Regions from separate parts of the Bovifimicola ammoniilytica genome, predicted to be linked through region 2. Evidence: predicted binding sites of a transcription regulator. Region 2 holds the regulator's gene; each other region holds the start of a gene.

Region 1 (8,224 bases), on a different contig from region 2:
TCTCGTATCATTGTATAGTGCCTATTGAAAAGTAGCTATATACGAAAGAAATAATGCCCATAGATATTATACTATACTTTATTTAATATTTAATCGGATAAATATTGATTAAAATTATTTATTATAGTTGACAATTTTACCGAAATCTGGTTTTAATGAAGCACCACCTACTAAACCACCATCGATGTCTGGTTTAGCAAATAATTCTGCAGCATTTCCTGCATTAACAGAACCGCCGTACTGGATACGGATAGCTTCTGCTGTTGCTTCGTCATATACTTCTGCGATGCAATTTCTGATTGCTGCACAAACTTCTTCTGCCTGATCAGATGTAGCTGTTTCGCCTGTTCCGATAGCCCAGATTGGTTCGTAAGCGATAACTGCTGTTTTAGCCTGATCTGCTGTTACATTCTGGAATGCAATTTTAATCTGCATGCGAATCCAGTCAAGATAGATTCCCTGTTTTCTCTGTGTTAATGTTTCACCACAGCAGATGATAGGTGTAATTCCATGTTCAAATGCTTTAAGAACTTTCTTGTTAACTGTTTCGTCTGTTTCAGCAAAGTATTCTCTTCTTTCTGAATGTCCGATGATAACATATTTAACACCGATGTCTGTTAACATATTTGGAGAGATTTCGCCTGTATAAGCACCACTCTCTTCAAAATACATATTCTCAGCACCAATCTGGATGTTTGAACCTTTTGCTGCTTCTACAGCTGGTACAAGGTCGATTGCTGGTACGCAGAATAATACATCAACATCATCATTAGCTACTAATGGTTTTAATTCATTTATTAAAGCAACTGCCTCACTAGGAGTTTTGTTCATTTTCCAGTTACCTGCAATAATTTTTTTACGCATTTGGATATATCTCCTTTATAAATATTTTATCTGCTACAGTCTTACATAGAGTAAAACTGTAGTGTAATTTTTATAAATTATTTGTCGTTTGCAGCAACAACACCTGGAAGGTCTTTACCCTCAAGGAATTCAAGAGAAGCTCCACCACCTGTAGAGATGTGAGTCATCTTGTCGCCGAATCCTAAGTTATTAACTGCGGCTGCTGAATCACCACCACCGATGATTGTTGTAGCACCCTCTAATTCAGCTAATGCTTTTGCAACTGCTATTGTACCATTTGCAAAGTTAGGCATCTCGAAGCAGCCCATTGGTCCGTTCCAAACAACTGTCTTAGCACCTTTGATTGCATCTGCAAATAATTCTCTTGTCTTAGGTCCGATATCAAGACCTTCCATATCATCAGGAATTCCACCTCTTTCAACTACTTTGAAGTTAGCATCATTTGAGAAATCATCTGCAACTACTGTATCGATAGGGATAAGTAATTTAACACCTTTTTCTTCAGCTTTCTTCTCCATATCAAGAGCATACTGTTTGTAATCTTCCTCTAATAAAGATTTACCAACTGGTTCACCGTGTGCTGCCATAAATGTATATGCCATACCACCACCGATGATTAATGTATCTACTTTATTTAAAAGGTTCTCGATTACAGGAATCTTTGAAGAAACTTTAGCTCCGCCAAGGATTGCTACGAATGGTCTTTTAGGATTGTTTACTGCATTTCCTAAGAAATCGATTTCTTTCTGCATCAAATATCCAACAACTGCTGTATCAACGAATTTTGTAACACCAACATTTGAACAATGTGCTCTATGAGCTGTACCAAATGCATCATTTACAAATACGTCACAAAGGCTTGCTAATTCTTTACTGAATTCTTCGCCGTTCTTTGTTTCTTCTGCACGATAACGTGTGTTCTCAAGAAGAACAACATCACCATCTTTCATTGCAGCTACTGCAGCCTTTGCATTTTCACCAACAACATTAGCATCAGCAGCAAATTTTACTTCCTGACCTAATAATTCTGTTAATCTTTTAGCAACTGGTGCTAAAGATAATTCTGGCTTTGGTTCTCCCTTTGGTTTTCCTAAATGAGAGCAAAGAATAACTTTTCCTCCATCAGCAATTAATTTCTTGATTGTAGGAAGAGCTGCAACTAATCTATTCTCATCAGTAATATTTAAGTCTGCATCAAGAGGAACGTTAAAGTCGCATCTTACTAATACTCTTTTTCCTTTTACGTTGATATCATCAATTGATTTCTTATTAAGCATAAATCTGCTCCTTTCTAATAATTAAAATAATAAATAAATATAATCTTAAAAAACGAGTCCGATCCATCCAGACCGGACCCGCTTAGGTTTTATATTGTCAAAATTATGCTAATTCTGAGAAATATTTAATTGTTCTTACCATCTGGCTTGTGTATGAGTTTTCGTTATCATACCAAGAAACAACCTGTACTTCGTAAAGGTCATCAGATACTTTGCTAACCATTGTCTGTGTAGCATCGAATAAAGAACCGAATCTCATACCAACGATATCGCTAGATACGATTTCATCTTCATTGTAACCGAATGATTCGTTAGAAGCTGCTTTCATAGCTGCGTTGATTCCGTCAACTGTTACGTCAGAACCTTTAACAACTGCTGTTAAGATTGTTGTAGAACCTGTAGGTGTTGGTACACGCTGTGCAGATCCGATTAATTTACCATTTAATTCTGGAATAACTAAACCGATGGCTTTTGCAGCACCTGTTGAGTTAGGTACGATATTAATTGCAGCTGCTCTAGATCTTCTTAAATCACCTTTTCTCTGTGGTCCATCAAGTGTCATCTGATCGCCTGTGTAAGCATGGATTGTTACCATGATACCTGACTGGATTGCTGCATATTTGTTAAGAGCATCAGCCATAGGTGCTAAACAGTTTGTTGTACAAGAAGCTGCTGAAATGATTGTATCATCAGCTTTTAATGTTGTATGGTTTGTGTTGTAAACGATTGTAGGAAGATCGTTACCAGCTGGAGCTGAGATAACTACCTTTCTTGCACCAGCATTGATATGAGCCTGTGCTTTTGCTTTAGATGTGTAGAAACCTGAACACTCTAAAACTACGTCTACTTTTAATTCTCCCCATGGGCAGTTGTTAGCATCTGGGAATGCATAAATCTTGATTTCTTTTCCATCAACTGTGATAGAATCTTCACCAGCTGTAACTTTATCAGCTAATTCATATTTACCCTGTGATGAATCATACTTTAATAAATGAGCTAACATTTTTGGACTTGTTAAGTCATTGATAGCTACTACTTCGTATCCTTCTGCTCCAAACATCTGTCTGAATGCAAGACGACCAATACGGCCAAAACCATTAATTGCAACTCTTACTGCCATTTTAATGTTCCTCCTAAAGTTATAAATAATAAGATTGTTAAAAATTTGACGTTAGGCAATATTCATTTCCCATTCAAAATTTAACCTAGGTGTATTGTACCTAATTTGTTTAAAAATATCAAGTATATTTTTGCCAAATTTTCTAATTATATACCTTTTCGATTGTATAGTATTAATGTATTGCATTGTATTTAATGGTTTTTGTCGCATATTTTAATATATTATGCTAAAATATGACCTATGATTTTAATAGGAAAGGAACTGATAAAATGAATAGACTTGTAGATTACCACATTCATACATTTTTCTCAGGTGACAGTGAAGCAAAAACTGACGAAATAGTTAAAAGTGCCATAGAAAAAGGCTTATCTTCTATATGCGTAACAGACCATTTAGATTTTGACTATATCGTTGATGATGTATTATTTGAATTAGATAAAGATAAATATTTTGAATATTTTGAAAATCTTCGTGAAGAATATAGAGATTTATTAGACATAAGAATCGGTATTGAAACAGGTCTTGAGCCTGATAAGTCAAAGAGACTTGATGATTTCATAAATAGACATAATTATGATTTTATCATCGGCTCTTCTCATTTAGTAAATGGTATTGATCCATTTTATCCTGAATATTTTAATGGAAGAACAGATTATCAGGCTTTTTTAGAATATTTTGAATCAATTGAAACTAATCTTAAATATTGCAAAAACTTTGATGTATACGGACATATTGATTATGTTGTCCGTTATTCTCCAAATAAGGATTTTAATTATAAAGTATTTGATTATTGTGATATTATAAATGAAATCCTAAAGAATTTAATTCATAATGGTAAAGGAATTGAAATAAATACAAGTGGATACCGTTCAGGATTATCTAATCCGAATCCCAATACAGAGATTATAAAAATGTACAGAGAACTTGGTGGCGAAATAATTACTATTGGTTCTGATGCACACAGACCTCAGGACATTGCTTATAATTTTAATAAAGCTGTCGAAATATTAAAAGGTTGTGGATTTAAATATTATACTGAATTTAAAAACCGTAAGCCTGAATTCATAAAACTTGATTAGATATTATAAAACAGACCTGGCTATTACATATGTAATTAATATTCGCCTGTTAAAGCAATTTGACATATGTAAATATCGAAACACCTTGTAATAATTGCTTAAATTTATGAGATATTATTTTTCGGCTCATATTTTGTGTGCATTCAACGAACATACAATTAAGCCGAGATGTACATCTATGACACACACTTTCATATGACTTAATCTAGTGAGAGTAAATGCCGCCATCTACAGAGGTTATTACGGAGCAGTAAATCAAACGCACTTCGCTTGAACGGTGATTTACTGCTCCGACCTTTTGTATCTGACGGCATTAACTCTCACACGATACGTCATAAATCAAGTGTGTGGCACAGACGTACACATCGGTTTAAGTGTATGGCTCTTGAATGAACATAAATAATCAAAAGAGCCGAAAAATGAATATCCATAAATTAGCAATTATTACAAAAGTTTTTATATTTATATATGCAAATTTGCTTAACACAGAAAATTTAATTCTATTATGTAATAGCCAGGTCTGTTTTATCATCAATCTCTATTCATTTGACATTTTCTTCTTTTTGGCAATCTTAATATCCATTGTCATCGTAATAAGTATGTAAATTATAAATACTACACTTAATGTGTATGCAAAACTATACGCATATGAAGACACTTTCTTTGCTACTGGTTCTATTGTATTGGCTGAAACGATGGATACAGAATACCAATTAGTATCAGGAACTATATCATAGCATATGTATCTTTTATGTTTTCCTGAACCATATGTAATTATTCCTGAACGTCCATTTTTTATTTGTTTTTTAAGTTTAGCAATTGATTTCTCATTTTTAATATTAATTGAATCTAAAAGTACAAATAAATTTGTATTTTTGCCAACAGCATCTGGTCTGGCAACTAATATACCATCTTCCTGAGAGATAAATGTTGTTCCAAGTTTCTCAAATGATGATGTATCAATAATCTCAGTAAATTCCTGAATATCATAATTACATATTAATGCGCCGACTATCTTATCATTTTTATAGACAGGCACACCAAGGCATATATATTCTACATTATTTTTTTCATCAGCTATAATTGTTGAAACACCATTATTTCCATTCAATATATTATCAAGAAATTCATTATGGTCATAACTAACAGAATCTCCGATTGTAAGAACCTCATCTTTATTAGCAGACACAAGACCTAATCCAACAAATTCATGTGCATTAAGAGCCTTTTCTAACAGATTTGAAGTCATATCAATATCGATTTCATCATTTTCATCATATAATAAAGATAAAGTCTTTAACACATTATACTCATCATTTATTTTAAGTCTTATTTTTTCAAGACTCTCAGATACCATTGATGTCAGATATACTTTAGTATTTTTATTAATCTGTTTCTGGACATCACTTTTGAATCCTGTAAAGGAATATGCAATGTATAAAGCTGCGATTATTAGTAAAATAAATTTATAGGTAATACATGTCCATAATAGTTTGCTAAAATCAACTATACTGGCTTTCAGATTACCAAGATTAATTCTAGAGGACTTGCCTGATTTAGTTTTTTTATCTCTTTTTGAAGCCTCTTCTGAAGCTTTGTCAGCTTTATTAGTAGTTTTAACTTTATTAGTTTTAACTTTATCAGTTTTAACAACATCGGTTTTAACTTCATCTGTTATATCAGTCTTATCAGTTTTTTTGATTTCTAAATTTTTTTTACTCATTAGTCTATACCTCTTAAAATAGTTCCACCAAATGCAACATATTCACCATCATATACAACTACTGCCTGTCCGGGAGTTACAGCTCTTACAGGTTCCTCAAATATACATTCTATATTGTTGCCATTCTTTTTAACATGACATTTTGTTCCACGATGGTTATAACGTATCTTGGCAATATATTCTTTATTTTCATCTACTTCTTCATCTGCCATATAATTAACATTATCAGCAATTAAAGTTGTTTTCAGAACATCTGTACTCTTTCCGATGACAACTTCATTAGATTCAGGGCGAATTTCAATTACGAATACCGGATATCCCATAGCAAGATTCAACCCTTTTCGTTGACCAACAGTATAATTTGTAATTCCCTTATGTTGACCAATCACATTTCCGTCTATATCCACGAAATTACCCGGAATAATATTATTATTTGTATTTCTGCGAATGAAACTTGCGTAATCATTGTCAGGTACAAAGCATATTTCCATACTGTCAGGTTTCTTTGCAACACTTAATCCTATTTCTTCAGCAATCTTTCTTACTTCATCTTTAGTATAACCACCAATGGGCATAAGTGTATGTGACAACTGATGTTGTGTAAGATTATACAGTGCATATGTCTGATCCTTGGCAGCCGTCACTGAATTTCTTATTGTATATCTTCCGTTATTAAGTTTATCTATTCTTGCATAATGTCCGGTCGCAATATAATCAGCACCTATTTCCAGTGAACGCTGCAATAATGATTCCCACTTTACATAACGGTTACAGGCTATACATGGATTAGGAGTTCTTCCAGCCATATATTCATTTATAAAATATTTAATTACCTTTTCATTAAATTCGCTTCTGAAATTCATTACATAATAAGGAATGTCTAACATATTAGCTACGCGTCTGGCATCATCTACGGCACTTAGTCCACAACAGCCACCTTCAGCTGAAGCATCATAAGAGTCATCTTCCTGCCATATCTGCATTGTAACACCTATGACGTCATATCCTTCTTGTTTTAACAGATATGCTGCGACAGATGAATCTACACCACCGGACATTCCAACTACAACTTTTTTATTCTTCTTAATTATTTCCATATCTTTGTAGTTTAATAACCATACCTTTCTAATGTAATATTAATAATTAGCTATTATACATTCAAATTCTTATTTTGTAAAATAACTATTATATTCTGATGATTTTTTTCTAAGTTCACTTATAATATTTTTGGTATTATTTACAACAAAATCTATTTCATCTTTGGTTGTTTCATCGGAAATCGTAAATCTTATTGATGAATATGCAAGTTCTTCAGGAAGTCCTATCGAAATCAGGACATGCGATGGCTTACTGCTATTACTTGAACAGGCAGAACCACTTGAAGCACATATTCCTTTCATATCTAATAATGCTAGAATTTCTGAAGCTTCTACAAACTGAAAAGAAATATTTATATTTCCCGGAAGTCTGTTACGCCTGCTTCCGTTAAGCCTTGAAAATGGTATCTCTCTTAATATTCTTTCGATAAAATAATCTCTGAGTGATACTTTGTAGCGTGCTTTATTCATCATATTATTATGAGAAAGTTCAGCAGCTTTAGCCATTCCAACAATAGATGGAACGTTCTGTGTTCCTGCCCGTAGTCCCTTTTCCTGTCCACCACCGAATAATAAAGGCACTGTTTTAACACTATCATTTATATATAGAAAGCCAATTCCTTTTGGTCCATGGAACTTATGAGCACTGGCACTTAATAAATCGATATTCATCTGCCTAACATCTATTGGTATCTGTCCATATGCCTGAACGGCATCGGTATGAAATATTATTCCTCTCTCATGACAGATTTTACCGATTTTAGAAATAGGTTCAATTGTTCCAATCTCATTATTTGCCATCATAACAGATACTAATATTGTTTCATCAGTAATTTCATCAATTAACCGTTGCAATTTTATCACACCATATTCGTCAACGTCAATATAAGAAATTTTAAAATCCAGGTCCTCTAAATTTTTGGACGTCTTTAGAATTGCAGGGTGTTCTATTTTCGAAGTAATAATGTGTTTACCTTTGTTTTTATATGCTTTGGCAACTGTTCTAAGTGCCCAGTTATCAGACTCTGTTCCTCCCGATGTGAAATATATCTCATCTGATGTTG
Region 2 (8,224 bases):
TACTTATAACATTTAATCCGTCTGCGTCTATAACTGCATTACAATTCGAGGTAAGTACCTTTTTAATCAGGTTATTTGCCATATCGTCAACTGATAATCCCGGTCCCGCAACCACTATTGAACTACTGTCTAATTCAAAAGGTTCAGCATAATCATTAACAACTGCTTCTATAATCTTTCCCTTCACTATAGGAAGATTATTTATATGCGTTAATACTTCTACTATACCTGCTCCACATCTATATGCCGCTATCGCTGAAAGTATCGCTGCTCCACACATATTCTTTGAACCAGCAATAACCTTTATACGTCCATATGTTCCTTTATTAGATACAGGGTTTCTCTCAGGAATAATTTTTAAATCTTTCTTCGTAAATGCATTAAATACTTCTTCTTTATAATTTTTTCTTAAATTTTCATATGCAAGCTCATTAAAACCAACCTGTCTTACCACTACTTCTCCCGTATAATTCTTACCATCACACAAGACTAACCCTGCTTTTAATCTTCCAAACGTAACTGTCTTATAAGCCTTTATAGCAACTCCCATAACTCTTCCGTTGTCTGAATTGAGTCCACTTGGACAGTCAATAGCGATAACCTTTGTCTTGCTTTCATTAATTTCATTAATAATATCTGCAAATAGGCCGTTTACATCTCTTGATAATCCTATTCCAAATATAGCATCAACAACCAATTCGCCATCTGCAATTACTTCTTTAAATTGCTCTTTATCTTTTATTTTAATAATATCCATTCCTATATTCTGTAAAATGTCATATTGTATATTGAATTCTTCACTTGCTTTTTCCATATTTCCAATGATACAAACGCAGATATCCGATTTATTAATCTTCGTTTCATCATCACATAGTATTCTTGCAAGTGCCAGTCCGTCCGCTCCATTATTGCCAACACCACATATAATCTTAACTTTATTATATTTATTCTGCCTGCATATTTCTGTCACACATTCACCGACCGCTAAAGCTGCTCTTTCCATAAGAACTAACGATGGTATCTTAAGCTCATTAATGCAATAATTATCAACGATTTTACTTGCTTTTCCGGTTAATATTTCCATTCTCTGCTCCTCCATTTCTACTTTCAGCAACTGCCATTGTCATAACCAGATTATCTGTATCAGAGATACTTACAAATATCTCATTAATTCCTAAGCTTTCACTAATTTTCTTCGCTCCACCATACAGATTTACATATGGCTTTCCTAATTCATCTCTAAGGACTTCTATATCTTTTCCGCTAAAGCCTCTGAAACCTGTTCCAAATGACTTAGAAACAGCTTCCTTTACCGAGAAATTTGCTGCAAAAAAAGAAGCTCTCCCCTTTGCTTCCTCAATTTCCCTCTCTGTATAAAATTTATCCTTGAAATGCTCTTTAAGAGTCATAAATCTCTTGATTTCAACAATATCATTTCCTATTCCTATTATCATTTTTCCTCCTTGAACTTGTTCTTATCATAATTATGTTCTCTGTCAAATATTTCCATAACCTCATGTCCTAACATATCATGCATATATCCGTAAATGTTGTTATTTTCATCAGTTTTATCCTGCTTAATTACTACATTTCTCTTAAGTTGTATTCTCGTCTTTTCAATCCATTCACCCAGAGCTTCTATCTGCATTTCATTATTACTAAGGCGATTATAACATTTCTCAATACTTTCCATAAGTAATTCTTCATTTACCTTCATAAGTCTGTACGGCAATTGGTATTTCTCGTTCTCTAGCTCAGTATTCTTATTATTAATATCTTCAATTAATTTCCTGCTTGCATCAAGTTTCTTCTGTCTTAGTTTCTCGTTTTCATTATCTGTTTCTTCCATATTGTCTACGATTTCTTTCATAAGCTTCTTCTTGAGCCCAACAAGATTCTTAATCTCCCTTGATACGCCACCTTCTCTTTTCACGAGATTCATAACTTCTTTCTCAAGCTTCTTTATCCTTGGTGTCTTTAAATTATCTGGAAATAACTGATGCCATCTGTTATCTAATGGCAAAATTGGAATCTTCTTTAAGTCTATTAAATTTTCAAAATCTTCATATGAACCTTCTGTTTCTTTTTTAGCCATTGTTACCTCCCATATGCGAATAAGAATTATTACATATCATTTTCAGTTCTTGTAAGATTATATGATAACTGCATAAGGCTTTCTGATAAATGTACATTTTCAACAACAATATTCTTAGGCAGATTAAGGTCTGTATGAGCAAAATTCCATATTGCCCTGACACCACATTCCGCAAGCTTTTCTGCTACTTTTACTGCCTCTGCCTTAGGTATGGCAAGTGTTGCGATGTCAATTTTATTATCCTTGGCAAATTCTTCTAAATTTTTCATAGACTGAACTGCTATGCCTCTGACTTTCTTGCCTATTAGTTTAGGATTCTTATCAAACAACCCTATAAGAACAAATCCTCTTTTCTCAAAATTAGCATAATTAGCAAGTGCTCTTCCAAGGTTACCTGTACCGATAATAATCATATTATGCTGCTTGTCTACTCCAAGTATTTTACCTATTTCAACATACAAATATTTGACATTATATCCATATCCCTGTTGTCCAAATCCTCCGAAATTATTCAGGTCCTGTCTTATCTGCGAAGCTGTTACGTTCATCTTCTTGCTAAGTTCGCCTGATGAAATTCTTTCAACACCCGACTCCATTATTTCTCCTAAATATCTGTAATATCTTGGCAGTCTTCCGATAACTGCCTTAGAGATACTATTCTTAACCATAATTCACCATCCAATTCCGTTCTGATTTTAATTCAATGATTTAATACATTAAATTTATTAAATTTTAAAAAATTATAACACATCTTTGATAAAAATTAAACAAAGCAACTAAACTTTTTTCTCTTATTTAATATCTTTTTTTAATATCTTCATAGACAACTTTATAAAAATCGTTTATATTTAGTAGTAAACGTTAAAAATTCTATTTCAAAATATTACTTTAATATTAATATAAGACTTATTAAAAAATTTATTTTGGATTAATTTAGATTGGTGAGGTAATTATGATTTTATCATGTAGTAACATAAGTAAAAGTTTTGACAGTAAGGTTATATTAGATAACTGCTCATTTCATGCAGAAGATAGAGAGAAAGTTGCAATAGTCGGAATTAATGGTGCGGGTAAATCGACATTATTTAAGATAATTACAGGAGAATTAAAGCCTGATGACGGAATTATAACCGTAGCTAAAAATAAAACTCTTGCATATTTATCGCAGCACCCTGATATAGCAGGCGGGCATACTATCTACGAAGAAATGTTAGATGTCAAAAAAGAGATTATAGAAATGGAAAGTACAATCCGTTCATTAGAAGCTGAAATGAAAACTGCCGAGGGTAAAGAATTAGAAAAACTTCTTGAAAACTATTCTAAATTAACACATACTTTCGAATTAAATGACGGATATGCTTATAAGAGCGAAATTACAGGTGTCTTAAAGGGCTTAGGCTTTGCAGAGGAAGATTTTGACAGAAAGATATCAACTCTGTCAGGCGGACAGAAAACACGAGTATTCTTAAGTAAGATTCTGTTATCTAAGCCTGATATCATATTATTAGATGAGCCTACTAACCACTTAGACCTTAACTCAATTGCATGGTTAGAAGGTTTCTTAAGCAATTACAAAGGTGCTGTTATCATAATCTCCCATGACCGTTATTTCCTTGATAAAATCGTAACTAAAGTTGTAGAGATAGAGAATACAAAATGTACTACATATAATGGTAATTACAGCGATTATGCCACTAAGAAAGCCTCTTTAAGAGAAGCTGAACTTAAAAAATATCTTAATCAGCAGCAGGAAATCAAGCATCAGAAAGAGGTTATCGAGAAGCTCAAATCTTTTAATCGTGAGAAATCAATTAAAAGAGCTGAAAGTCGTGAAAAACAGCTAAATAAAATCGAAGTTGTAGAAAAGCCAAAATATATTGATGATGAAATGCATCTTAAATTAACTCCAAGGATTACAAGTGGTAAAGATGTATTATCGGTAGAAAATCTTTCTAAATCTTTTGGTGATAACCATCTTTTCTCAGATATTAACTTTGAAATCAAACGTGGCGAAAAAGTCAGTATAATCGGTAATAACGGTACAGGCAAGACTACCATCTTGAAAATCATAAATGGAATAATCGATGCCGACAGCGGTTCAACTAAATTAGGCAGCAAGGTTGAAATCGGATACTACGACCAGGAGCATCATGTTTTAACTATGGAAAATACTTTGTTTGAAGAAATCTCAGATGCATATCCTGATATGACTAATACAGAAATTCGTAATGTGCTGGCAGCATTTTTATTCACTGGTGATGATGTATTTAAGCAGATTAAAGACTTAAGCGGTGGTGAACGTGGACGTGTTTCGCTTGCAAAACTTATGTTATCAAATGCTAACTTCCTTATTCTTGATGAGCCTACGAACCATTTAGATATTACATCTAAGGAAATCCTTGAAAATGCGATTAACAGTTATGATGGGACTATTCTCTATGTATCCCACGACCGATATTTCATAAATAAAACCGCTAGCAGAATTATAGAGCTGACTAATAATAAGATTGTAAATTATATAGGCAATTATGATTATTATCTCGAGAAAAAAGCTGAGTTAACAGCTATATATGCCGCACCTGAAGCCGCTGAAACCAAAGACACTTCTGCTGTTTCTTCTTCTAAAGCTGACTGGCAGACTATGAAAGATGAACAGGCCAGGCTTCGTAAAAAACAAAATGAATTAAAGAAAACCGAAGGACGTATAAACGAACTTGAAGAAAAAAACAATGCTCTTTCAGAAGAGATGAATAATCCTGATATTGCTTCTGATGTCGGTAAATTAATGGAGATTACTAAAGAAATCGAAGCCGTTAATAGTGAACTTGAGAAGCTATACGAATTATGGGAAACACTTGTATAATATATAAATACTCAGACTTTACTCATACAAAATAGAATTAAATTATCTGTGTTAAGTAAATTTGCATATATAAATATCGAACTTTTGTAAGAATTGCTAATTTGTAGATATCTTTTTTTGGCTCTTACGATTATTTATGTTCATTCAATGCCATACATTTAAGCCGATGTGTCCGGCTATGTCACACACTTGATTTATGACGTATCGTGTGAGAGTTAATGCTGCCTGATGCAAAAGGTCGGTGCAGTAAATCACCGTTCAAGCGGAGCGCGTTTGATTAACTGCACCGTAATAACCTCTGCAGAAGGCAGCATTTACTCTCACTAGATAAAGGAAATATGAAAGCGTGTGTCATAGCCGGACATCTCGGCTTAAATGTATGTCTGTTGAATGTACACAAAATTTGAGCCAAAAAATGATATCTTACAAATTTACGCAATTACTTACAAGGAGTTTCGATATTTATATATCAAATTTACTTTAACAGATAAATATAAACTACATTTGTATGAGCAAGGTCTGAGCATTATATATTCTACAATAATTTATGGGCTTCGATATTCTTTATCGTATTCTTCATATGAAGAATTGCCAATTCTTCTGCTCTGTCCTTATCTTTAGCTTTTATAGCTTCAACGATATCTTTATGTTCTTTAATCGAATCACATACTCTTTCATTAGAAGATAATGTTTTCTTTCTTATTATTTCTAAATAGTGATGAAAGTCTGATAATGTCTTATATAACATTTTACTATCAGCCATCTCATATAATAATTCGTGAAATTCATTATCAAGTTCTAATACTTTATCAAATTTTTTCTTTACATAGTGAAATTCTGACAAGTCTGAAATCTCTTCGAGTTTCGAAATGTTCTCATCTGTAGCATTTTTAGTAGCCCATCTTGCACATAAGCCCTCTAATCTGGCTCTCATCTCATATATATCCTTTAAGTCTTTTTTACTGATTCCGATAACATATGCGCCTTTATTAGGTATGATGCTTACAAGTCCCTCGAATTCTAACTGTCTTAGTGCTTCGCGAACCGGAGTCCTGCTAACTCCCAGTTCTGCACCAATTGTCATTTCTCTTAACTCATCATTTTCCTTATATTTCCCCGATAAAATATCTTCTCTCAGACGGTTAAATACCCTGCCTTGAAGTGAATATTTATCACTTACTTTAATCTGACCATCTTTATCCATTAACTATTTCACCCCTTATTTATTGTAATGCCAAGTTCTTCGCAGGTTTTATTAATAATTTCAACTAATTCATTATCAGCTATTACAGTAACTCTTCCGTCATCATACTGGTCATCAACCCATTTTTTAACTCTCTTAACTAATTCAGAACTCTTATCTACTTTCTTATCCTCTGATAATCTGTAGTATGTATTAATCCAATGTGCAATACCTGCAAGTCCTGATGTGTTAGATACAGCAACTAATACAGGACGTTTTAAGAATTTATCAGTATCAAATATATTATATATTTCTTCATTCTTAAGAAGTCCGTCTGCATGAATTCCTGCTCTTGTTACATTGAAATTCTTACCTACAAATGGTGTTCTGGATGGAATTTTATATCCTATTTCCTTTTCAAAATAATTTGCTAAATCTGTTATAACAGTGGTATCCATACCATCTAAAGTTCCCTTTAACTGTGCATATTCGAATACCATTGCTTCTAGAGGTGTATTACCTGTTCTCTCACCGATTCCAAATAATGAACAGTTAACACCACTTGCACCATATATCCAGGCTGTAGTTGAGTTAGTAACTGACTTATAGAAATCATTATGACCATGCCACTCTAACTGTGATGATGGAACACCTGCATTAGTAATAAGTCCATAGATTATTCCCTGAACCGAACGAGGGATAACTGCACCTGAGAAGTTGACTCCATATCCCATAGTATCACATGCTCTTATCTTAACAGGAATATTGTATTCCTCCTGAAGCTTCATAAGTTCAAGACAGAATGGAATTACAAAACCATATATATCAGAACGTGTAATATCTTCTAAATGACATCTTGGGCTGATACCTGTCTCTAAACATTCTCTTACCACGCTTAAATAATGATTCATGCACTCACGTCTTGTCATCTTCATTTTATAGAAAATGTGGTAATCTGAACAGCTTACTAAGATACCTGTCTCTTTCATGCCTATATCTTTAACAAGCTCAAAATCTTTCTTACTTGCACGAATCCAGCTTGTTACCTCCGGAAATTTATACCCTCTTTCCATACATTTATATACGGCATCTCTGTCTTTCTTACTGTAAAGGAAGAATTCGCTTTGTCTTATTATACCTTTTGGACCACCTAATTTATGTAAATAATCATATATTGTTACAATCTGGTCTGTTGTATATGGTGCTCTTGACTGCTGACCGTCTCTGAATGTTGTATCTGTAATCCATATATCCTCTGGCATATTATGTGGAACGATACGCTCGTTAAATGCTATCTTTGGTACCTGGTCATATGGGAACAGATTATGATAAACATTAGGTTTATCTACATCTACCAAATGGTAAATATGCTCCTCTAGCTCTAATAGGTTTGTCTTTTCATTCATAATTACTGGTCTGTTATCCATTTCTTCCTCCGTCCTGATAATACCTGATATTTTTTTATTTTGTATTATCGTACTTCTGTATCATTGTATACAATAATACATTTTATGTCAACATAAATTTTTCCATAACTATTATCCAAATTATTTTATTCTTTTTAGTAAATACATCTGTATTTTTTGACTCTTCGCAACATTAATCTATGGTTTTCCACACTTTCCACATAGTTATACACATTTTATCAGATTTCTTGTTGTTTTTTTTATTATTGTCTGACATCTTTTCTCCTACTTATTTTAATTCTGCTTGTTTTTTTGGGCTATTTACCTTATAATTATCATATTAAATGAGCGTTTGTGAAATATTCCATTTCACATTATCTATCATATAAAATATGCTCTAATTCGGAGGTAATTTATGGAAAATAAAAAGATAGTCGTTGCACTTGGACGTAACGCATTCGGTGATACATTTCCTAAGCAGCAGGAAAATGTTAAAAAGGCTGCTAAAGCTATTGCTGATTTAGTAGAAGAAAAATATGAAGTTGTAATAACTCACAGTAACGGACCACAGGTCGGAATGATTCAGACAGCTATGACAGAGTTCAGCCGTTTAGATTCTAAATATACTGTTGCTCCTATGTCTGTATGTGGTGCTATGAGCCAGGGATACATAGGCT
Region 3 (8,224 bases), on a different contig from region 2:
CCATCAGAGACTTTTACCCATTCTTTGTAACCCTTACCACAATAACCACAACCACTAAGTTCTAATTTATCAGAAAACATCGTAATCGATTTAAGCAAATCAGGAACATATCCGGATAGACAGATAGGAGAGAATATTTTACCTGTTAATTTACCGTCCTTAATCTCTCTGCCTATATTAACCATACATTGTATGCCCCAGTTCTTAGGATCTTCCATACCGCTGGCTGCATTTTCGAGGAGAAAACCATACCTTATGCTTTTAATCATTTCTTCAAGAGTATCTGTTCCAGGTTCAAAATAGGTATTAGTCATTCGGGTGTATGCTTTTCGTTCATAAGATTCTCGTCTTCCGTTGCCGGTAGATGATACATTTAAAATGTAAGCACTTTGTAAATCATTGATTCCGGATTTCAAGATACCTTTTTCGATAATAACAGTGTCATTAGAAATCATACCCTCATCATCAAAGAAATAAGAGCCACATTCATTGCAAGTAGCAGCATTATCATGCATAGTTACAAGGGAAGAGGCTACCTGTTTGTTCATATAAGATTTAGCTAAGGCTCTGTCTTTGACGAACATATCCATTTCCACACCATGTCCGAATGCTTCATGGGCAATTAATCCTGTTACGTCAGGCAGACATATTACGTCATATTCACCGGGAACAGGAGGAGTGCTGTCTAGAAGCTCTGTTACACATTTGCAGGCATATGAAACATCACAGTTCATTTCATCTAATAATTCTGCACCGCCAAGTGTTGAAAATGTCTGTAGAAAATAGTGTGTTTTATCATCTTTAGTAGCTAGTGGCTGTAAAACACCATTTGACCACATAAGATGCTGCTCTAAATCTTTATTGGATGATAAGAACATTTTATGGATATTTAAGTATTGGTAAATGCATACACAATCAATTATTGAATCACTATATTGAATAGCTTTTGAATAAATATCTGATAATTTGGAAGTTATGTCAGAATCGTTCATATCAGCAGGATTAATTTCATATGTCGTAGATTTATTAAAGGAAATAAATTCATCAGAAGAATCTGGAATTTTAAAATCACTAATTAAAGACTGACTATTATATTTAGTAATGTTTTCTGAAATAATTGATGGAATTGTATTCATAAAATCAGATGAAAAATCATTAAAAGAATATTCGTATAGTCCAATTGAGGAATTAAGGCGTATAACAGCACCAGTATTAGAAAATGTGTTATCTTTTATAGTTGTACCGCTTTTGGAAAAACGATAATTTCTTCCGGAAGTCTTTTCTACCAGAATAGAAACATTGTCATATTGCTTGGAAAGCACCTTTTGCAAGTGTGCAAAAGATGCCTTATTTTCTGAAAATATTGTATTATCTACGTTCATTATCTTGTCTCTCCCATAAAGAATAATGCTAATGTTCCGGGACCTGAATGTGCACCTACTGTAGGGCATACATAGTTAATCATGAAATTCTGGATACCAAGACGGGCCTTAATCTGTTCTGCTACATACTGGGCATCCTCTAGGCAATCTCCATGTGAGATAAATACGATGTCATTATCATAACCTTTACAGGTTTTCTCCATATTGTCAACAAGGGCATTAAGGGCTTTCTTTCTTCCGCGGACATTATTAAGAGGAATTAAACGTCCTTCATTATCTACGTGAAGTACAGGTTTTACATTAATCATTGTGCCGATTATGGCTGCGGCTTTTGAAACTCTGCCTCCTCTGTGTAAATGATGTAAATCATCTACAGTAAACTGATGACAAAAGTGTAACTTGTTATCTTCTAACCATTTGACATTATCTTCGATTGACATACCATTGTCACGATTCTGAACTGCTTTATATACGAATAATCCTTCGCCCATAGAGGCACATTTAGAGTCAATTACAATTACTTTATTATTCGTATATTCCTCTGAGAGTTCTCTTGCTATTATAGCAGTTGTATTATAGCTGCTACTAAGAGCAGAAGAAAATGAAATGTGTAAAACATCTAGTCCCTGGTCTAAATATTTTCTGAAGCATTTTTCAACTACTTCGGGATTACATGCCATAGTTGTTGGCATTTTGCCATTACGCATTTTGTTATAAAATTCAGATGGGTCCATATTGACTTCATCGCCATAGACAACATCATCCATATTATAGTATAAAGGTATAATTTCAATACTATGTTCAGTTGTATAGGAAAGTGGTAAATCACATGTTGTATCACTTGTAATAATATAATTTTGCATATATTCAGATTCCTTTCGTATTCAGATTAATATAGGTAATAAAGATAAATGTGTTTATGAATTTGAAATACCTATATTATAAGATTTCAAAAATATATTTAATATACATTAACATACATTTCTGACATAAATTATTATGCCAATTTTTTGGTGTAGTGTCAATAAATTTATAAGTATCTTGCGGTAGTATGAGATTAATTTTCAATAATTAAATCGACACGTTTTGCAAGCTTTTGTAAATTATGAAAATCGTTATTTGTTTTGAGACGATATTCTGATTTATCATCAAATATAATGGAAACTTTTTTTGTAAATGTTATGACATTCGAAGATGATTTTTCGGATATTAAATCTTTAGAATTGGTATCCTTGAAAGTAGTATTTTCGGAATTAATATCTTCAGTAATAACAAAGCTGGCATTATATTTCTTACAAAGACCATAAGTAGATGAAAGTCCGATTCCTGTTCCACCACTATCTTTATGAGTTGTTATACGTTTCATTCCGAGATTCATAAGTACATTATCATCAAATGTATTGCCACTATCATAAATGTCTAATGTTAGAAATTCAACTTCTGAATTAATATTTATATAAATATTTTTGCCATTATTATATTTAGTTGCAATAAATGCATTTTCAATTAGGTCAGCAAGTATAGTGTTAAAGTCACTTTCGTCTATTATCTTACCAATAAATGTATCTAAATTTCCAATAATGTTTACGTTCATAGTTATATCAGAAGCAGAACATTTCTGCATCATATAGTTAAGAAGTGCATCAATAACCATATATCCTGTTGAGGGAAGAGTAGAATTAAAAGTCGAGCAATTGTTAATAATGCCTTTTCGCTCCATAGATAACTTATTAAGTTGTGCAAGTATTTTATCTTTATCCTGTGCAGATGGATTATCTGAGCAGATAAAATTTCTGACAGTAAGTTCGAGAGCGGGAATAAGCTTATTATCTTTATGTAGAAGAGAAGATAGAACTTCATTGTCACTCTTAAGTGTTGCCAGTTCGTTTTTTAGAATCTCAAGTTCACGATTATAAACAGCTTTAATATAAGTTGCTTTGAGCCTGCTACGCCACCAGATGAATATAAAAATGGAGCTGATACATACAAATATTTGTGGAAGTATAAAATATTTGTATGTATCTTCATCAGCAAATTTTAAAATGATTGCACATATTAAAATTGTAAGTCCTATATAAATTCCAATATAATTAAATTTTTCTGATTTCAAAAATGGCATACCATTTTTGAAACGACGAATTTTAAAAATTAAAATCATAAGTGATATTTGCACAACAGCAATTATTAAGTATATTGATAGTGGAATTGTATTCTTGAAAATTTTTTCAAGAGGAACCACAATAAAGGTAACTAATGTCGCAGAAATTGCAAATAATACATAACTTAATGCGTATGAATATAGTGTACAGGATATAGCTGTGGATATGATATTACAATAGAATAATCTTATAAATATATAAATTGATATTCCGACAAGAGGTATATATATTACAGAATACTTATGTGAAAATAAAAGATATATACAAGAAAGTAAACAAGAAAAAATCAAACTATATATAGTATATCTTGTGTGTTTGGCTTGCTTGAAGTTAAGCAATTTAGGGGCAATATATAATGAACATATAATAAGTGTAAAATATTTAATAAAAGCATCAAGCATATAAATAACTCCATTCTAAAATATGACAAAAAGTAATGTTTTTATACTGAAATATACGACGTAAATGAATTCATATCATGCATAAAAAAATACTATCCTTTGAGCATCAAGTTCAAAGGAGGTATGTTTTTATGATGGAAAGCATTTTGAAAATGTTATCTAAAATTTGGGGAAAATAGCTATTTTTAAATTTAAAGAGACAAATGTGTATATTTACAAAAAATAACTAATATACACATTTGTTACAAAATAATAAATGCATTTCTACAACAAATCCAATTTACGGGCATAATAAGAAATGAATTCCAAATTTGAAGGAATACCGGAATCATGACTGATTCTTCCTTTATAATGTTCAAATAATTCATCTATGGAAGATCGACTCCAGGTTGTTTCTATTGCACGTTGCATTGCGCGCTCTATGCTAGAAGCCGTCTTTTTATATTTGTCTGATAATTCTTTAGAGATGCTATTCTTTGTGACAGACATTTTATAAATAATCACAGCATCAGCCAGATATTTGTATCCGTTTAGTTTAGGACTTAATCCTATCTTGTTAAATTCATCAAATAATAAGTGTTTATATCTTTCGATATCCTGTTCCTTAGACATAGCAACATTAAGGCTTCGTTCAGAAGATTTCTTTATTGTCAGATTATCTGCAATAATTTTTAATTGTTCAATAACAAATGTTTCGCTGTAATTATCTGCAAATTTAGTAAATATAAAATCAGCACCCATATTTCGAACTGCTTTATGAATATGTTCACTTGGATTATGAGTTGTTATTACGACAATAGGCTTATTCTCTATATAGCAGTCACGATACCATGCCATATAAGATAACCCGCTACCACTGCCTCTTTGTAGTTCCAAGTCTAATATTACTATATCAGGCTTTCTTGATGTGGTTAATTCTATACCTTTTGCAGAATCATTAGTAATAGATACAATATTAAAATATTCTAATGGTTTAATGCAATCGACATATCTGTCACATACTTCTTCTTCATCTTCAATAATTAAAATTGATAAAATTTTATTCATATTATTTCGCCCTCTCTTGATGAAACAATTTTATATTAATTATAACATATTTGTAGCAGATTCACATCACAAATTGACATATTTTAACAAATATTTTGTTAAAAATCTAACGAATTCTAACGAAAACCAATGGAAACCAACGAAAACTAACAAAAAAGTCTGAAATAAATTTAAAAAACCAACGAAAACCAATTGTTATTATATTTAATAAAATAGTAAAATATATTTTGTTTAGGTTGAAACGGAGGATGTTACATATGAAAAAATTAGATGTATATGATATGCCAAAGAATTACTACATTGATGAGGTAACTTGTTTTGAACATCCTATTGCCGTTGCAATGAATTATTATAGTAGCAAATGCAGTAGCCTGTATCTTATTTTAGCTAAAATGTATGGGATATATTTTGGCGATGGCAGGGAAAATATAAGAGAAACAATATTTAAGAGTATCAGGGAGATAATTGGAATAAATAGGGTTGAATATGGGAAAGCAACAGTAGATATAATAAGAAAAAATATCGATAAAGGAATTCCGGTAATAGTGGGCGTAAATTTAAAAAATATATTTTATAGCGAGTATTATATGAAAAGGGATTGGGGACATTGGATTCTTGTAAATGGATATGATGAACAGAATAAAACATTTAATATAGTGGATAATACACAGTTTGGCAAACTTGGTGAAAGGTATGATGAATTTGTTATTACATATGATATTCTGTTACAGGCATCTAAGGAATATAGAAAAAGATTTGGAAATGAATATGTATGTTTAGCACTTGAACAAGAGAAAGAATTTGATTATAAAAGAGCATTGATTCACATATTAGAGAAATATGACGCAATAGAGATTGATAATATTAGTGAATACAGACAGATACAACTTTTAGAAATGTTAAATGAAGTATCAGCAGATAATAGTGAACATGGTAAATATTATCGGGAGGAATTTAAAAAGAAGTTAATAAACATTAATAAATACAGAGAAGTTCTCTTTGAAGAAATTGCGAGTATAATGGCCGATTTTAATTATGATATTGAAAAGAGGTATATATATCAGGGCAGGATAAAAAACTTATATGAATTATGGGATAATTATATTATGGTGAATCTTGTAAAGGCTTCAAGGGGGAGATTTATTGCTTGTAATTCTAATGAGATAAGTGCTGCGGAAAATGATATACAAAATGAAATAAAAGCATTTATTGAATATTTATATAAGAATGAAAATATATCTGATAATGAGAATAAAAATAAAATAAAAGATGAAATCACATATGAGAAAATAAATAATGGTGATGGAATAATATATGGAAATGATGAGAAAATAATATTCAATTTCAATGGTAAGCGGACATATAACTGGTGGATTGAAGATGAAGCACCGAAAGTTAAAATCTATTCAGGACACATAGAAAATAATAGTAATATAAAAATTAATACATGCATAGAGATAGTGAGAGACACTGTTTCGCAATATGAAGGAATGCTTCAGACCGGAATATATATACATACATACGCAGATAATAGAAACTATATATGTGGTTTTGAAGGAAATGAAAAGTGGATTTTAGACAGAGTTGGTTATGACGGACTATATCTGGACATTAATAACAAATATGAGATATCAGTAGAAATTACCCAATCTGAAGTTATATTCAGAAAAGTAGTGAAACAAGACGAATATCAAATATTTAGCCAGAAAGTTAATACCGATGATGGACTGGAGGTTGGTTTGATGTGTAAAACATGGAATAAACCTTCAAAAGTGAAAGTACTTTTCAAAAATACAGAAATAAGAGAATAAAAACTAATAAAAATCGATATAAATAGACATCAAAAAGGCTGGATTTTATAAAAAAAACAGAAACTTTTCGAAAAAAATGTCGTTCGTTACGTGAAACGTGTCGTTCGTTACAAGTTGTCTATTTTGACTTGATTTTAAATACTAAATTTGATTATATGGTAGTAGCAGATGAATAATATTGCAATTATAACTGATAAAGATGAAAAAATAACATATGATGATTTAAAAATGTATATTGAAATATTCAGCTCAAAAATGATATTTAAAAGTACCATTCTTATAATAGCATCTAATACAATTGGCTGTATGGTGGGATATGTATCATGTTTGAAATCAGGCAATGTACCACTTATGATTTCCAGAGATATGAATTTTGAAAGCATAAAAGTGTATATTGAGAAATATAAATTTAATTTCTTATGGGTACCTGATATGTGGATTAAAGAGAATGTAGCAGAATATAAGATTATATATAGAGAATTCGGATATTGTCTTATAGAGAATAACATAGAACAACCTGAATTACATAAAGATTTAGCACTATTACTTACAACATCAGGTACAACTGGAAGTAATAAACTGGTAAGGATAAGCAGAGACAATATAGAGGCTAATACCAATGATATTATAAATTATCTGAATATAGATGATACAGACAGAGCAATTACTCTATTACCGATGAACTATACATATGGATTATCTGTTATTAATACTCATTTGAAAAGCAGAGGGACAATATTGCTTACTGAATTGAGACCATTCCAGAGTCAGTTTTGGGATTTCTTTAATAAATACGGTGGAACTTCAATTGCAGCAGTTCCGTATACATATGAAATGCTTTTGAAACTGGGATTTAAAGAATGGAAATTAGACACATTAAGAACAATGACTGTGGCAGGAGGAAAGATTGGAATTACAGAAGAACAATATTTTATTGAATATGCAAAAACTAATAGAAAGAAATTCATTATTATGTATGGTCAGACTGAAGCGACTGCAAGGATAAGTTACAGACCCTGGAATATGGCTGAAGAAAAATCAGGAAGCATAGGTATTCCGATTCCGAATGGAAGAATGTGGTTAGAAGATACTAATGGCAATGTAGTTTCTAAACCCTATACACAAGGTGAAATTATATATCAGGGCAAAAATGTAACTATGGGATACGCATATGAATTATCTGATTTGTCTAAAGGTGATGAAAGAAAAGGAATACTTAATACCGGAGATTTGGGATATATAGATGAAGATAATTATTTCTATATAATTGGCAGAGGTGACAGAACTGTTAAGATAAATGGACATAGAATAGATTTAAAAGATATGGAGAAAAAAATTGAAGCAGATTATCCGGAATATAAGGTAGTATGTGAAATAGAAAAATGCCTTGATACAGGTTTACATAAAAGAATTAAAATTATATT

The links. The regulator Rex, encoded in region 2, represses fermentation and respiration genes when NADH is low (regulators of the CRP and FNR family bind a similar motif). The targets are predictions, from matches to a motif close to ATTGTTAANNNNTTAACAAT.
Region 1: gap (type I glyceraldehyde-3-phosphate dehydrogenase) is a predicted target of Rex. The motif match lies at 3,295-3,314, and genes of this name have one in related genera.
Region 3: OCV48_RS11530 (BtrH N-terminal domain-containing protein) is a predicted target of Rex. The motif match lies at 5,084-5,103, and genes of this name have one in related genera.

The regions. Positions count from the first base shown of each region.
Region 1 is NZ_JAOQJN010000004.1:367,685-375,908, forward strand. It holds gene tpiA (triose-phosphate isomerase) at 115-864, opposite strand; gene OCV48_RS07440 (phosphoglycerate kinase) at 942-2,141, opposite strand; gene gap (type I glyceraldehyde-3-phosphate dehydrogenase) at 2,245-3,261, opposite strand; gene OCV48_RS07450 (histidinol-phosphatase HisJ family protein) at 3,531-4,340, shown strand; gene OCV48_RS07455 (cache domain-containing protein) at 4,879-6,063, opposite strand; gene mnmA (tRNA 2-thiouridine(34) synthase MnmA) at 6,063-7,160, opposite strand; gene OCV48_RS07465 (cysteine desulfurase family protein) at 7,230-8,224, opposite strand, start outside.
Region 2 is NZ_JAOQJN010000002.1:349,985-358,208, reverse strand. It holds gene OCV48_RS03475 (NAD(P)H-hydrate dehydratase) at 1-1,084, opposite strand, end outside; gene acpS (holo-ACP synthase) at 1,056-1,454, opposite strand; gene OCV48_RS03465 (hypothetical protein) at 1,451-2,095, opposite strand; gene OCV48_RS03460 (redox-sensing transcriptional repressor Rex) at 2,125-2,763, opposite strand; gene abc-f (ribosomal protection-like ABC-F family protein) at 3,048-4,958, shown strand; gene OCV48_RS03450 (GntR family transcriptional regulator) at 5,494-6,162, opposite strand; gene OCV48_RS03445 (2-isopropylmalate synthase) at 6,171-7,568, opposite strand; gene arcC (carbamate kinase) at 7,963-8,224, shown strand, end outside.
Region 3 is NZ_JAOQJN010000009.1:12,599-20,822, forward strand. It holds gene OCV48_RS11510 (TldD/PmbA family protein) at 1-1,382, opposite strand, end outside; gene OCV48_RS11515 (DegV family protein) at 1,382-2,245, opposite strand; gene OCV48_RS11520 (ATP-binding protein) at 2,440-3,540, opposite strand; gene OCV48_RS11525 (sporulation initiation factor Spo0A C-terminal domain-containing protein) at 4,207-4,989, opposite strand; gene OCV48_RS11530 (BtrH N-terminal domain-containing protein) at 5,247-6,800, shown strand; gene OCV48_RS11535 (AMP-binding protein) at 6,969-8,224, shown strand, end outside.